2 regions of the Paenibacillus sp. J2R1T-4 genome follow, and region 1 is predicted to be linked to the other one. Evidence: riboswitches for the same ligand, from Rfam matches in the RefSeq annotation. Region 1 holds a riboswitch; the other holds the start of a gene.
The links. Region 1 has a riboswitch for cyclic di-AMP ahead of AC58QD_RS30995 (resuscitation-promoting factor). Riboswitches for the same ligand answer to the same signal wherever they lie in the genome.
Positions count from the first base shown of each region.

Region 1 (7,696 bases):
TATGTACAAGACCAAGCGATCTGGGATTTAATCGACACCAAAGAATTTCAGAGACTGAGAAGAATTCGACAGCTGGGAACCTCCTTCATGACTTTTCACGGAGCGGAGCATAGCCGATTCTCTCACTCACTCGGTGTTTACGAAGTAGCACGCAAAATTATTTCGCAATTCGAACGGAATGCTTACTCTGAATGGCCGAAGGAAGAGCGCCTGCTAACCTTATGCGCGGCATTGCTCCACGATATTGGTCACGGTCCTTTCTCTCATTCCATTGAGAAGGTATTCGGTACACATCACGAAGAATGGACATGCCAGTTGGTTCTGGGCGATACAGGCGTAAATCGGGTATTACGTCAAGCGGATCCTGCACTGCCAAAAAATGTATCGGATGTTATATGTAAATCATATGGCAAATCGATTGTGGTTAGTCTTATTTCTAGTCAACTGGATGCGGATCGCATGGATTATTTACTAAGGGATGCCTATTTTACCGGAGTTAATTACGGCACCTTCGATCTGGAGCGTATTCTTCGAGTTATAAGGCCTCATAAAGGGCATGTGGTCGTAAAAGAAAGCGGAATGCATGCGATAGAAGATTATTTAATGGCACGGTACCAGATGTATTGGCAGGTTTATTTTCACCCCGTTACGAGAAGCTCTGAGATTGTATTGCGTAAAATTTTCGAGCGCGCCAAAAAATTACATCAAGATGAATACGTCTTTGGGTTTATGCCGCAATCGTTTGCAAGCTTACTTCGCGGTACTTTGTCTATTGAGCAATATTTGCAATTGGATGAATCTTATGTTCAGATGACATTAACGCAGTGGACAAGCGAAGAAGATCGAATTCTGGCAGATTTATGCGACAGATTCCTGAATAGGCGATTATATAAATATTTGACATTGGATTTGTACCCGGATTCATGGGAAGAAGAACTAAGGGAATGGATGCGTCGCTTCGGGATCGATCCGGACTATTATATGGAGATCGATTTTTTGACGGACGTGCCCTATGATGTGTACCGGGCAGGGAGCGGCGAAGAAAGCTTGCCGATTATGCTGTTGGATGGTAAAGAAGAGCTTATTGAAATTTCTCGCAAATCGGAGATCGTAAGATCGATCAGCGAAATTCATCAGGGCGAAAAGCGTGTATACTTTCCGGAGGATCTGTTATTCGAACAATCATTGCAGATGCCAGTGGAGTGGAGGGCCAGATTTGGTTGGGGGGCCTAAAGAAAATCGAAGAGGAGCTTATAAACTAGCATGATTATTGATACACATACCCATATGAACGATAAAGCTTTTGATGAGGACAGGGATGAGGCGATTGCTCGAGCTCGCGAGAACGGAGTAAGTCATATTATCAATATTGGCTTCAATCGGGAGACGATTCCAAGCTCAATCCGCTTAGCGGAGCAATATGACTTTGTTTATTCAACAGTCGGCTGGCATCCGCAAGATGCCGTTAACATGAAGGAAGGCGATTTGGAGTGGTTGGAGTCTTTGGTAACTCATCCGAAGGTAGTCGCAATTGGGGAGATTGGATTGGACTACTATTGGGATACGTCACCCAAGGACGTACAGGAGCGAGTCTTCCGCGAGCAGATTCAGTTAGCGCGTAAAGCGAACTTGCCGATCTCGATTCATAATCGCGATGCGCATCATGATGTGGTGAAGATTCTCAAGGAGGAGAATGCAAAGGATGTAGGCGGAGTGATGCACTGCTTCTCCGGGAGTTGGGAAACAGCTAAGATGTGCTTGGATATGAACTTCTATATTTCCTTTGGCGGGCCGATCACCTTCAAGAACGCGAAGCAGCCCAAAGAGGTGCTGGCGAAGGTGCCGATCGATCGGGTGCTCATAGAGACCGACGCCCCTTATTTGACGCCGCATCCTCATCGCGGCAAGCGCAACGAGACCGGCTATGTCCGGCTCGTAGCCGAATCGGCGGCCGAGATTGTCGGCCTGCCGCTAGAGCAATTCGCCGCGCTCACGACGGCGAACGCCAAAAGGCTGTTCCGATTGCCCTAGGGGGCAAACGGAACAGCCTTTTGGCTGCTTGCGCCTGCGGCGGCGGCGCACTCGGCGCGGCCTCGCGCGGTCGCGCGCAAGCACGCGCCCGCGCACGCGCGACGCGCCCGCGCACGCGCGACGCGCCCGCGGCTACGCCGGCCGCTCGCGCCGCATGCGCTGGCGCACGACGCCGGCCGCGGTCACGGCGGCCGCTGGCAGCAGCGCCATCCACGGCGCGAACGCGGCACTTGCGAGCAGCGCGGCCGTGAGCAGCGCAAGAACGGCGAGCTGCGCGCGAAATGCCACTGCGGCCACCGCGTGGCGCATGGCTTCGCCTGGCAGCGGATAGAGCGCAGGCATTACAGCATATGTATGATATTCACGCAGAGCGGATAACTGTACGTGTATGACTAGCGCGAAGAACATGTACAAGCATGATGCCATCCATGGGTCCGTACTTGTAAGTAATAGAACGATTGCAATCATAAGCAACCGGAGCACAATGCTCGTTAATTCTGACCGAATAAGCGTTAAGGCATACAAGAGGACATAGGAATTGCTTTGACGGAAGCCAATTCTCGCTGTTGCAAAAGATAAATAGCGTCGCCTTTTGACTATGGGAGGCATTTCCTCAACGGTTGTAAACCAGCTGAAGAACAAGGAAAAATAGGATTGATGCGTCCTTTCGCGTGCAATCAGCTGTGTCCAATGAACCTGATGTGAGGGCAGCAACCGGATTAATAAACTTACAGAAGCAAATAGGAGTAAGAACGACAATCCAGCAAGAGTGAATCCGTAGCGGAACAAGAGGAACAGGACGATAAAGGTACTGACCCATCTTACCGCTGCAATAAGACGTCGGTGTCCGGCTCGAACTAAATTAGCTTCCTTCCAATTCCCCAGCAGATTGGCGAGCTTTAAAGCGATTATTAGGAACAAAAGCACTAATAGCGGGACAGCGTCCTCACCGAATCCATATCGGTAGAGCGGACCTAACGCGGTTACAACAGAAAAGGTCAATAGAGCTTGTCCAATGAAGCTATAACGGAAAGCCGCTCGGAAATAAGCGGACATGTTGGATTCCAGAGGAAGCAAGAAGACGCTATCCGCGCCTCGAAGCAGCGTGCGAACCGGACTTACCGTGATAACGGGCAGCAAGAGGAGGGTTAACACTAGCGTAAAAGGGAAGTTTTCTGGCAATTGCTTGAGAGAATTCGCGTAAAAGTAAGCCAGCGCAATGCTGGCAAACAGCATAAAGCTGAAAAATCCACTCCTCCCCATATCCCTAGTGTACCGCATTGCGATACCTAGATGGCGTTTGTGCCTTTGCTGCCACAATAAGGTGGGCACCTTCATTTGACGCCCTCCCCAATCAAGGAGAAGAATAATTCTTCTAATGAAATATTTTGTTGTATGCCAGCCTGTTCTTTGATATCCTCAAGTGTGCCATATGCGATCGTGCGACCTTTATGAAGCACAATAAAACGATCGCAATACTTCTCAATTGTCGACAAAATATGAGAACTGATCAACAGTCCGGCACCTTCTTGCTTTCGAGCGACCATAAGCTCTAACAACGAGCGCATACTGAGCGGATCAAGTCCGAGAAAAGGTTCGTCTACAATATAGAGTGAAGGTTCGACAAGAAACGCACACATAATCATCACCTTCTGCTTCATGCCCTTCGACAAATGCTGAGGAAAGCTGTCAAGCTTGTCGCTCATCTGGAATTGGGCACCGAGAACAGCGCATCTGCGTTCGAATTCTTGCTCATCAAGTCCATATACCATGGTAGTGAGCTTCAAATGCTCCTTAATAGTAAGCTCTTCATACAGCTCTGGAGCTTCCGGTACGTAAGCGAGACCAGAACGGAACTGATGCTCGTCACGCAGCGGCTCTTGTCCGCCGATACGAATTGTACCCTGCTGCGGCTGTAACAGTCCTAAGAGATGTTTAATGGTCGTGCTCTTTCCTGCTCCGTTCAACCCAATTAATCCGATCATCTCGCCAGAGTTAACAGAAAAAGTAAGATCATGCAATATTGATTTATTTTTGAAATAACCGCCATACAAATTTTCCACTTCCAAAATCGGTTTCATGCGTCCGCCTCCGATAAAATGATCCTTTTATCCTATCTTTTTTAGAAATTTCAAGTACATTTTTACCTATTTTTTTCAACTAATGACCCGAAAATAATGAAAACATACGTCCGGAAGAGAAGCAGGGAGCTATAGAACTGAAAAAGTGTGATTAAATACACAAAATAAGCTTATTTGCTTGTTTTTGCATACTCCGCTAGCTTTACAGCATCGGAGGAACATCGTACACTAACCTTCATAATAACTTAACTTCATATTGCTATCAATTTCCAATCGCTGAGTTTTCAGAAATGAAAAACGGGGGAACCAGATCAGGTTATCATTGGGGTGAATTTCGTAAGAAAGACGATGAGTGTCTTCGAGCGAATAGGGCGACTCTCACGTCCGAATCCGACAGCTAACCTCGTAAGCGTGAAGAGAGAGGCACTTTGTCGGGCGCCTATGCTTGTATTTGATTTAGCATGGTTCGCAACAGCCGAGAAGAGTCCCTCTTCTTGGCTTTTTAACGTCTTAACCAAGTAAAGCGTTAAAGCGAAAGAGAAGCATCTTTTTTTTCCGAAGTGGTGATATTTGGATCAGGCTCCTCATAGTGATAGGAGGGGGCGGTTGGCCCAAAAATCAACAAGCGGAAAGCGAAGGTGGCACAAATAATAATCCATAGTCGCGTCTAAACCGATCGCGTAACACAAAAGACGGCGGGGCTTATAAGGAGGACCGAAGAAGTGGGAGCTATTCACCAAGGAGAACCCCATGTAAAACGATCATCCAGCATGACCTTCGCATTGCGATGGAAGCGTGAAAACGTGCGTTTGATATTTGCCCTTTCTGCATTTTCAATCGCTATGACTTTCATGTTTTTGGTGTTGTTGTACGGTACGGCTACCAAGAGCGTATCCGTAGTAGTGAATGGACAAGAAACCGTTGTGAGCACTAAACAAGGGGTCCTTCAACGCCTACTGGATGAACTGGCCATTACGGTCGGAGAACATGATCGATTGTCCCAGCCTCTCGAGGCTAAGCTGAAGCATGGGGACACAGTCGTGATCGATCATGCCACTCCGATTCAATTAACGGCCGATGGGAAGACGGAAACAAAGTACACGACAGGAAGAACGGTTGCTGCAGCTTTGCAGGACTTGAATGTCACGGTGGGAGAGCTTGATAAGGTATTCCCTTCTCAGGACACCGGTCTAATTGGCAACGATTCAGTACAGGTGGTCAGAGTTAGCATATCGCTTGAGGATCAGACGGAACCCATTCCGTATGAAACCGTTCAGAAGAATGATCCGAACTTGCTGAAAGGCAAAGAGCAGGTCGTATCGGAGGGCGTAGAGGGTGTTCTCGCCAAGAAAATAGAAAAAGTATTCGAAGACGGTGTTCTTGTATCTGCGAATGTAGTGGATATGAAGGTATCGGCAGAGAGCGTTAACAAAGTAGTTGCTCTTGGAACCAAGAATCCAGTTGTAGTACTATCTGCAGCCTCACCTAATGTTGAAGAGGTGTCTAAGCCGGGGGTAACATTCGGATATAAGCAAATCTTGAATAATGTTACATTAACCGCTTATTCCGTTGATGTCGGCTCTACTGGAAAGACGAGTGATCATCCCCAGTACGGCCTAACGTATTCGGGCACGAGAGTGACTGAAGGACGCACAATCGCCGTAGATCCCAAAGTAATTCCTATTGGTTGGTGGGTTTACATTGAAGGTATTGGACTTCGTCGCGCTGAAGATATTGGCAGTGGTGTGAAGGGCAACAAAATTGATGTTTATTTCGACAATCTTGACTACGCCAAACGCTTTGGCTTGAAACGTGGATACAAGGTTTACATTATCGGAAAAGATAAGCCGGCTTCTAGTTAAGAGGGGCTTGAGCTAATCTGGAACGTTCCCGGCAAGGCGTTCAGCATTGATGAAATCCCAATAAATCGGGTATAGTGTACAATAGAACCTTATGTAAGTCGAAGAAGAGGACGACCGCCCCTCTTCTTTTGTCGTTTTTGATGTATTAATTTATGTATGCTATTCTAACGGAATTCAGGCTTATTTTGTTTCAGATTTAGTTAGATTTTTCGAAGTATTTTTTGTGAAAGAAAGGGACGAGTTTTAAGGTGATCAAAGAAGTCATTGTTGTGGAAGGCAGGGATGATACGATAGCGATTCATCGCGCTGTTCAGGCTGATACTATAGAGACCGGCGGGTCTGCAATCAATTCGGATGTGATCCGGAAGATCGCCCTGGCTCAAGAGCGCAGAGGTGTTATCGTATTTACCGATCCCGACCATGCAGGTGAACGAATTCGCAATATCATTACGTCACGGGTCCCTGGCTGCAAGCATGCTTTTCTAACCCAGCAAGAAGCATCCAAGAAGGGTGATATTGGTGTCGAGAACGCGTCCGACGAAGCTATACGCAAAGCTTTGTCCCAAGTAAGGACAGACTATGAATTATCCGGTTCTGAACTGGAGCCTGCTGCGCAAATTTCGCAAACGGATCTGGTTGCAGCAGGACTGCTTGTTCATCCCGATGCGGCCAGACGGCGGTTAGCCATTGGTAATCGGCTAGGCATTGGCTGCTGCAATGGCAAACAGTTTCTGAAGCGCTGCTCGATGTTCCGTATAACACGGGAAGAGTTTGAAGCGGCGTATCAAGATTTTATCGAAAAAGGATTGTGAACCGCATATGTCTATCCCAATAGATGCAAATGAAATGGTATCGTCGCCTAAGCGAACGAAAGCCATTATAAAAGCAAACGGGCTTGTTTTGAAAAAAAGCCTGGGTCAGAACTTCCTGACCGATTCCAATATATTGCATCATATCGTAGCGGCTGCAGAGCTCGATAAAAGTAAAGGGGCCTTAGAGATAGGCCCCGGGATTGGTGCCCTCACTCAACCTTTGGCAGAAGCTGCAGGCACCGTTGTCGCTGTTGAAATTGATCAGAGATTAATACCTATTCTCGCTGACACCATGTCACCCTATCCAAATGCTCGGATTGTGCACGGTGACGTGTTAAAGCTGAATCTGCGCGAGCTGTGGGCGGAACACTTCAGAGATTGCTCTCAGGTAAGTGTTGTCGCCAACTTGCCCTACTACATTACGACTCCCATCATAATGAAGCTGTTAGAGGACAAGCTTCCAGTTGAGAACATCGTAGTGATGATTCAACGAGAAGTTGCTGAGCGTATGTCCGCTAAGCCTGGGACAAAGGCATACGGCAGCTTAAGCATCGCTGTTCAGTATTACTGTGTCCCAGAGATTGTTAGAATCGTGCCGCCGACAGTTTTCGTTCCGCAACCCAACGTAGACTCGGCCGTGATTCGCTTGAAGCTACGAGACAAGCCTGCGGTAGAGACCGACGATGAATCGTTTCTCTTCGAGGTTATACAAGCATCCTTCGTACAACGCCGTAAGACGATCTCGAACAATTTACTTGCCGCTTTCTTCAGCAAAGAGCGTAAAGCCGATCTCGAGGCCGTACTGGCGTCGTGTGGCATCGATCCTGTCCGAAGAGGCGAAACGCTCACGCTGGAGGAATTCGCTCGTCTGAGCAGCGCTTTAGCCGCTACACTCAATAAGCCGTCCTCT
Region 1 covers NZ_JCAUBA010000032.1:46,248-53,943, reverse strand. The annotation lists gene AC58QD_RS31015 (HD domain-containing protein) at 1-1,233, shown strand, start outside; gene AC58QD_RS31010 (TatD family hydrolase) at 1,264-2,031, shown strand; gene AC58QD_RS31005 (ABC transporter permease) at 2,164-3,369, opposite strand; gene AC58QD_RS31000 (ABC transporter ATP-binding protein) at 3,366-4,112, opposite strand; cyclic di-AMP (ydaO/yuaA leader) riboswitch at 4,377-4,540, shown strand; gene AC58QD_RS30995 (resuscitation-promoting factor) at 4,835-5,974, shown strand; gene rnmV (ribonuclease M5) at 6,223-6,786, shown strand; gene rsmA (16S rRNA (adenine(1518)-N(6)/adenine(1519)-N(6))-dimethyltransferase RsmA) at 6,794-7,696, shown strand, end outside.

Region 2 (7,696 bases), on a different contig from region 1:
CCTTATCCAAAATATCTCCTTATCTGGTGAAAGCGACATTATCCATCGAGGATGAACGCTTCTATGATCACTACGGATTGGATTTCCGCGGTATTGCCCGAGCTTCGCTTGTCAATCTGGAGCATATGGAGAAGGTTCAGGGGGCCAGCACATTAACTCAGCAGCTCGCTCGCAATTTATATTTATCGCATGACCGGACATGGACGCGGAAGATCAAGGAAGCTATGTATGCAACCCAGCTGGAGCTGCAGCTTAGCAAGGATCAGATTCTGGAGCAGTATCTCAATCAGATCTATTACGGCCATTCCACCTACGGGATTCAGACGGCAGCGATGATGTATTTTCACAAAAATGCAAGTGAGTTGACGTTAGCCGAGAGCGCCTTATTAGCAGGTGTTCCAAAAGGGCCCAAGTATTATTCCCCATACCTGGATGCAGAAAGCGCCAAGGAGCGGCAGGAGCTGATCCTCGATGCCATGGTCCGAAACGGCCATATTACCGAGTTGGAAGCCCGTCAAGCCAAGCTGGAGAAGCTCGTCTACCAACCGCGTGAGAATCGCACCCCCGTCAACGCGGCACCTTACTTTCAGGATTATATTCGATCTATAGCAGTTGATAAGCTAGGAATTAGTGAGCAGGAGTTCGACGAGGGCGGGCTGCGCATTTATACGACCTTGGATCTCAAGGCACAGCAAATCGCGGAGCAGATTGTGTCCAAGCACATGGAAGGGAATGAAGACCTTCAGAGCGCTTTAGTAGCCATAGATCCGCGTACAGGGTACATCAAAGCAATGGTTGGAGGGAAGTCCTATCCTGAGAATCAGTTCAATCGAGCCGTCTCGGGGAGCCGTCAGCCTGGATCGGCCTTCAAGCCCTTCGTCTATTTGACTGCCTTGCAGCAGCCGGGATTCTCACCGTCAACTCGTTATAAAAGTGAACCCACTGTATTTACTTACGATGAAGGGCGGAAGACCTATACACCTAGCAATTTTGCTAACAAGTATCCGAATGCAGAAATTGATCTGCGCGAAGCGATCTCCAAGTCGGACAACATCTATGCCGTACAATCGATCCTGCAGGTGGGAGCAGACAAAGTCATCGATACGGCACACCGCTTAGGCATCACGAGCCCTCTGGAGCCGTTGCCGTCATTAGCGCTTGGAACTTTCCCGGTAAGTCCGCTGGAGATGGCTTCCGCTTATGGGGTGTTGGCTAACCAAGGGATGCGCATCGAACCGACGGCCATTACTCGGATCGAAACACCTAACGGCAAGACAATCTATGAAGCGAAGCCGATCCGAGAGCAGGTCGCGGATCCCGCGTACACGTACGTCTTGACGAGCTTGATGCAGAGCGTATTCGCCGAAGGCGGTACTGCGAACCGTGTTACCTCGACGCTGAAGCGGCCGGTAGCAGGCAAGACAGGATCGACCAATACCGATGCCTGGATGGTCGGGTATACACCCGAGCTCGCTACGGCGGTATGGGTCGGTTATGATCGTGATCGTGCTATTAGCCCGATCGATTCCTACCAAGCTGCTCCCATATTCGCAGAGTTCACCGAGCAAGTGCTGGAGTCGATCCCGCCGAAGCTGTTCCCGATGCCTGATAATGTCGTCAGCGTGTATATCGACAATGTCACTGGGAAGTTGGCCACGAACAGTTGCACGAACTCGCGTCTGGAAGTATTCGTCAAAGGTACAGAACCAACAGAATCTTGCTCCGGACAGCCTGTACAGCCTACCGGCGATACGCAGAATGGCAAGAAAGATTCGAAGTCCTGGTGGAATGATTTCAAACGATGGTGGAATGATTAGCACCCTCAAAATTGTCAGGGCCCCTGTAGAGTAATCGGATTAAGATCGAAGGCTCCCTTCCCTTTAGGGGGATAGAACGCAAAGAGGAAGACGCGCGCACGCGCGTCTTCCTCTTTGCTGTCCTAGTATATTGTGCGAAAATATACTTTCATTAGTTTACTTCAGAAGGGGTTGTCGTTCAACGCATGACACATAATCGCCACATATTCAGGCGAGTGCGGCTTTGAGCTGTTCCCCTGAATTGTCCCACCATTCTGCGTTATGGTTGATGAGCACTTGCTTCAATGCCGCTTTCTCAACGTCATTTAATCCTTCTATGATGAATCGACGTTTCATCGCGTAATCCATTTTGTTCACATGGTCCGCAAGAATTTTCCAACCCCTGCGTGCTTCCGTATCCACCAGCATCTCACAAACGGTTAATCCGGCATAATGAGAGCCTTCTTCGCTGCGCCCTACATACACCCACACAATCCAGCATTTGCGGCCGTTCGGCACATCATCCTTATTCATGCTGAACTTAATGCCCTTCTCTACCTTACTCTTGGCATGGATCGCCCCGAGGTCGATATAGGCATCATCCCCATCAATGATGACGCTGGACAGATTGTTCAGATCAATAGAACCCGCTCCAAATCCACGATGTTCCTTGGTACTGACTACATTCAGCGCGTTCAGCTTCTTCTTTTCCTTCTGCGGCTCTTGGCCTTGACCCTCTACCTGATTAGCTCCTGTATTTGAATCACGAACGTCCACTCTGGCACCTTCCCATCTCTCGTTCTTGATTTTGTATTCTTTTTAATCATTTTAGCTAATATTTGTCCAAATGCAAACATATAGATGGGATAGAAAGCTTGTCAACGGGGTGAATATGCTAATGTCCAACGTACTCATGCGACTGTCCAAACATCCGGCGCTATGGATGCTTATCCTCGCGCTAGCACTCGGTACCCTGTCCGCGGCACTCTCACCGGCATCCCCATCTGCCGAAATCCGCTCAGCACTTGTAGGAGAACCTACGGCGAACCAACTGGAACCTCCGGCTCCTACCGTTAAGGCAGCACCGCCGGCACTTAGCAAACGAATAGTCGAGTATCACATGTCTGTTCAGCTAGATCCCGACAACAAGTCGTTGCAAGGCGCCCAAACTGTAACATGGAAAAACCCAGGCAGTAAGCCCGTTAGCGAACTCTACTTCCATCTGTATCCGAATGCTTTTCAATCTAAGAAAACTACGTTCAACAAAGAATCTGGCGGAAAGCTGCGCACTGATGAAATGACCAAAGACAGCTTTGGTCGAATCGATATAACGTCTGTCCAAACAGAGGACGGGCTTGACTTGTACTCCACTCAACAGTTCGTTCAGCCCGATGACAACAATTCACAAGATCAGACTCTGGTGAAAATCCGTCTCCCCAAAGCTGTTAACCCCGGTGAGAAAATGACGCTTAAAATGAACTTCGCCGTGCAGCTGCCTTATGTGTTTGCCCGAATGGGATACAAGGATGATTTCATCATGGCCGGACAATGGTTTCCCAAGGTAGCGGTATACGAACCCAAGGGCACTCGAGGGCGTGCAGAAGAAGGCTGGAACCTGCATCAGTACCATGGCAACTCTGAATTTTATGCTGATTTCGGCCTGTATAATGTGCGCATTCAAGTCCCTTCCGCTTATACGGTCGCGGCTACAGGATTTCCTACGAAGCCAGCTGTCGATGACGGGATTAAGAAAACCTATTCCTTCTACGCGGATGATGTGCATGATTTCGCCTGGTCAGCTTCGCCGAACTTCATTTATGTGGAAGAGCCGTTCTCTACGCCGAATATTCCAGGTATGAAGATCAAGCTGTATCTAGATCCGGCCCATAAGGATTTGAAGGATCGGTATATGTATGCAGCCAAACGCGCGTTGGCCAAATATAGCGAGTGGTTCGGTACTTACCCCTACTCGACCCTGTCCATTGTTGTGCCTCCTGCAGGAGCTAATGGTGCGGGTGGGATGGAATATCCTACGCTGATTACGGGTTGGGCAGCCGATGAACAGCCATCAGGCTTCGGTCTTGAGCGAGTCGTTGTCCATGAAATCGGCCATCAGTATTGGTACGGCATGGTTGCGACCAACGAATTCGAAGAAGCATGGCTGGATGAGGGCTTTACTTCCTACGCCGAAGATCTGCTCATGGAAACCGAGTTCGGAGAGAAGCCGAATCTGGCCCTGGAGTCCAGCTATATGACTACCCCTGCCCCTCTCAAGCTAGATGCCTGGCGTTACGATAATCACAGCCATTATGCCGATAATGTGTACACGAGAGCCAAGCTTGTCTTGAAAAGCATCGAGGATCAAATCGGACAAAAGCAAATGCTGAGGGTCCTGCGCACTTATTTCGAACGTTGGAAGTTCCGACATCCCTCTACACAAGATTTTCAGAAAACTTTGGAAGACGTAACAAAGACTAGCTGGAGCGGGTTTTTCGACCAATTCGTGTATGACGGGATGATGACGGACTATTCAATTGATCAGGTTCAAACTTCGAAAAAAAAGAAAGACGGAACACTCCTATACGAGACCGCTGTCGTTGTAAAGAAGCTCGGCGGCTCCTATAAAGATGTCCCTATCCATTTCCATTTCCAAGACGGATCTACCGTGGAGAAAACATGGGAGGGTACGGAACTGCTCACTACGTTCACGATGACCAGTCAGTCACCGTTAGAATGGGCCGCTATTGATCCGCATCATACATTGATCCTGGAAAATAAGCGCATCAACAACTTTTATCAAACCCAGATTGATCCGAAGTGGAAAGTGCGGTGGAATATAGGCTTGGTTAAATTAATTGAGAGTGTTGTCGACGGGATTGCTTGGTAGGTCCGTAAATGTTTTGGGAGGATAAAACGATGATGAAATATCTCAAACACGGCTTTCAGACTATGACTTCGCAATATTTCGTGCTGCTCGTATTATGGGTGTACCAATTCACATGGGGACTGCTGCTGCTCCATTTCGTCAAATCCATCGTCATTCCTTTGCTGCACCGATACCCAAGCGGGCACCTGTCCACGTCAGCCGTCCAGCTGTTCTTGGCTGAAGGCGAGTTTCAACTTATGAAGACCGATATCAGCCATTCCTACTTGTGGACGTTGCTTGGGCTTGTCCTTATTAGAATGATATTGACTCCTATTTTGAATGCTGGCATCTTTTATTCCATCCATAATACTAGTCTGAACTCGGGTTATCGCTTCTTCAAGGGTGTGAAGGAATTAGGAGGTATATTCGCCCTCTATTACTTCGTGCAGGTAGTGCTGACAATTGCTCCTGGTTACTGGCTCTATCCGATTGTCAGGAAAGCATTCACCACACAAACCTCCTACGAATCTCTCATCATCGCGGTGCTTCCTTCGGTACTTGCTTTCCTGATCTACGCCTATATGGTTCATTTGTGCTTCGTCTATCTTATGTTGGGCCGTACGGCACAGAAGCCTATGTCGGGATCGATTGGTGTGTTCCTTCGACATATTCCCATGATCCTGCTGTTATCCAGCTTCCTGTTATTGTTATCGGGCGTTCTCACTTCCTTGACGATGTCTGCATCTCTCGTGTGGGCCGGCCTCTCAGCACTCATTCTTCATCAAGTATTCCATTTGTTAAAAATGTTGTTCAAGCTGTGGGCGGTTTCGACCCAATATCACTATTTCAGCGAGCACAACATGCGATAGTTCGGTTCTAAGCACCTTAAAGCCCGAAATCCAATGCGGATTTCGGGCTTTTCGCATATTTTGTTATTTTTTTTGCACAAGAAGGAGGATTTTGGCATACAAAGGCGAATTAGAAAACTTAGCAAAAAACAAATCGATATTTGCCGAATTCCCATTCTTGGGAAACGGGGGATCCAATCTGGGTGAATTGATCTCGCTTCAAAGTGATCATAGGGAACCTTCAACCGAACCCTCAGCTAACCTCGTAGGCACTGGAAGGAGTTTCCTGTTTGAAAAAGCTTTTACTATTGTTCGCAAGTATTACCATGTTATTCTGCTTTCAGCTTGGAAGCGCTTCAGCAGAAACGGTCCTCGAATCAACAGTGGACGAGCTCGCAGGCACGAAATACAGATACGGAGGAATTTCCCCGACAACTGGCTTCGATTGCTCCGGCTTCACCATGTTCGTATTCAATAAGTTCGGTATCGAACTTGACCATCAATCCAAAGCCCAGAACAAAGAAGGCTACTGGATTCCGAAAGAAGATTTACGTGCAGGCGATCTTGTATTCTTCAACACAGACGGTAAAGGCATCTCACATGTCGGCATTTACCTCGGTGACGATGTGTTCGTTCATTCGGCCACGAATAAGGGCGTCGTGAAGAACACATTGAGCGAATCGTACTATGCCAAGCGTTATGTATCCGCTCGTAGAGTGCTGTGGGATGACCTCTATGATCAATTAAACGCACAAGTGGCACATTGAAACAGGGATTTATAAATTTTTTCTAAGATGTTCACAAGCCCGGTATGATGCGGATCTTTCCGCCGTGCCGGGCTTGTATTCTATTCGTGGGGAGCTTGTCCCGGTAGCGCTCTGATGCTCTCGTTGACCAAGTCACGAAAAGATTCCGCAGCTGGTGTTAACCGTTCCTTAGCCCGCCAGCACAAGTGTATGGGATTGTGGAGTTGGACCTCCTGAACGTGAACGATACATACCTCGCCCTCCTCCAGCGCTTGTTTCACTTCTAATGCAGACACGAACATCGCTCCGTAACCGGCTGCAACAGCTCGTATAATTTCATACAGCCCGTTGACCGTTAAGCCAATTTTAAGCGGCAGCCCTATTTCACGGGATAGTCCTTCTAACTTCTCGCGTGCAGAGCTTCCCTCTTCTCTTACAATGAAGGGTTCTTGCAAGATTGACTCGAGGGTTGCTTTACGGTTAGCTAAGGGATGATGCTTCGGTACTACGAAACACATAGCATCTTGAAGCAGCAGCTCATGTTCCAGTTGATCAGGGATTATCCCTCCTCCCCCTATAATAGCGAGATCAGCCTGGTAAGTAAGCAACCGTTGGACGGCTTCCCTCCGGTTACACGAATGAATGTTGATCTCTATATCCGGCGACCCAAGTTTATAGCCTGCTGTCCATTGCGGGAGCAGACGGTGTGCCGGCAGGGAGGTAACGGATAAACGCAGCTTTCCTTGCTTCCCCTCCCGATATAAACTTACACGATCCTCGATCTCTCGCTCCATCGCGAAGAGGCGCTCAGCATGCTCGGCCAGCATGCGGCCAGCATCGGTTAAGATGACTCCCCTCCCCTTCGAAATTAATAGGGTCAGTCCCGTCTCCCGTTCGAGATTACGCAATTGCATTGTAACGGCAGGCTGACTGATACGCAGATGCTCAGATGCTTTTGTCACACTGCCTAACCTCGCCACCGTATCGAACAGCCTGAGGGCGTGCAAATTCATGTGGACTCCACCTATTCATAACTATTATTTATGCATTATGCTCAATAATATATTAGATTTATGATCAACTGCAAGATATCCTGAACCTATACATTGTAGGCGGAGGAGATATCGATGAAGTGGATTTGTTGGGAGTGCAATAAAGAACGAGCTGGATCACTAGAGCAGTCCTTTCAATGTGAATGCGGCGGGTGGTATGACATCAAGCAGGATTTGCGCGGTGTGGATAGTGAGTTGCTGAAACGAGTGTTTCACGAGCGTTTATCCGCACGAATGACTCCTTATGCAAGCGGGGTATGGCGATACAAGGAGCTTATTGACCCTGAGCTTCCGGTTGCATCCATTGTGACCAAATACGAGGGGAACACGGGAATGTATTCGCCTGCCTCTGTGCAAAATTACACCGGTGTGCGGCATCTTTGGTTGA
Region 2 covers NZ_JCAUBA010000011.1:20,685-28,380, forward strand. The annotation lists gene AC58QD_RS18540 (transglycosylase domain-containing protein) at 1-1,817, shown strand, start outside; gene AC58QD_RS18545 (YwhD family protein) at 2,025-2,495, opposite strand; gene AC58QD_RS18550 (M1 family metallopeptidase) at 2,695-4,683, shown strand; gene AC58QD_RS18555 (hypothetical protein) at 4,713-5,531, shown strand; cyclic di-AMP (ydaO/yuaA leader) riboswitch at 5,663-5,797, shown strand; gene AC58QD_RS18560 (C40 family peptidase) at 5,801-6,277, shown strand; gene AC58QD_RS18565 (LysR family transcriptional regulator) at 6,358-7,269, opposite strand; gene thrC (threonine synthase) at 7,384-7,696, shown strand, end outside.
Region 2: it holds a riboswitch for cyclic di-AMP, as region 1 does, so the genes downstream of both, AC58QD_RS18560 (C40 family peptidase) here and AC58QD_RS30995 (resuscitation-promoting factor) in region 1, are expected to answer to the same signal.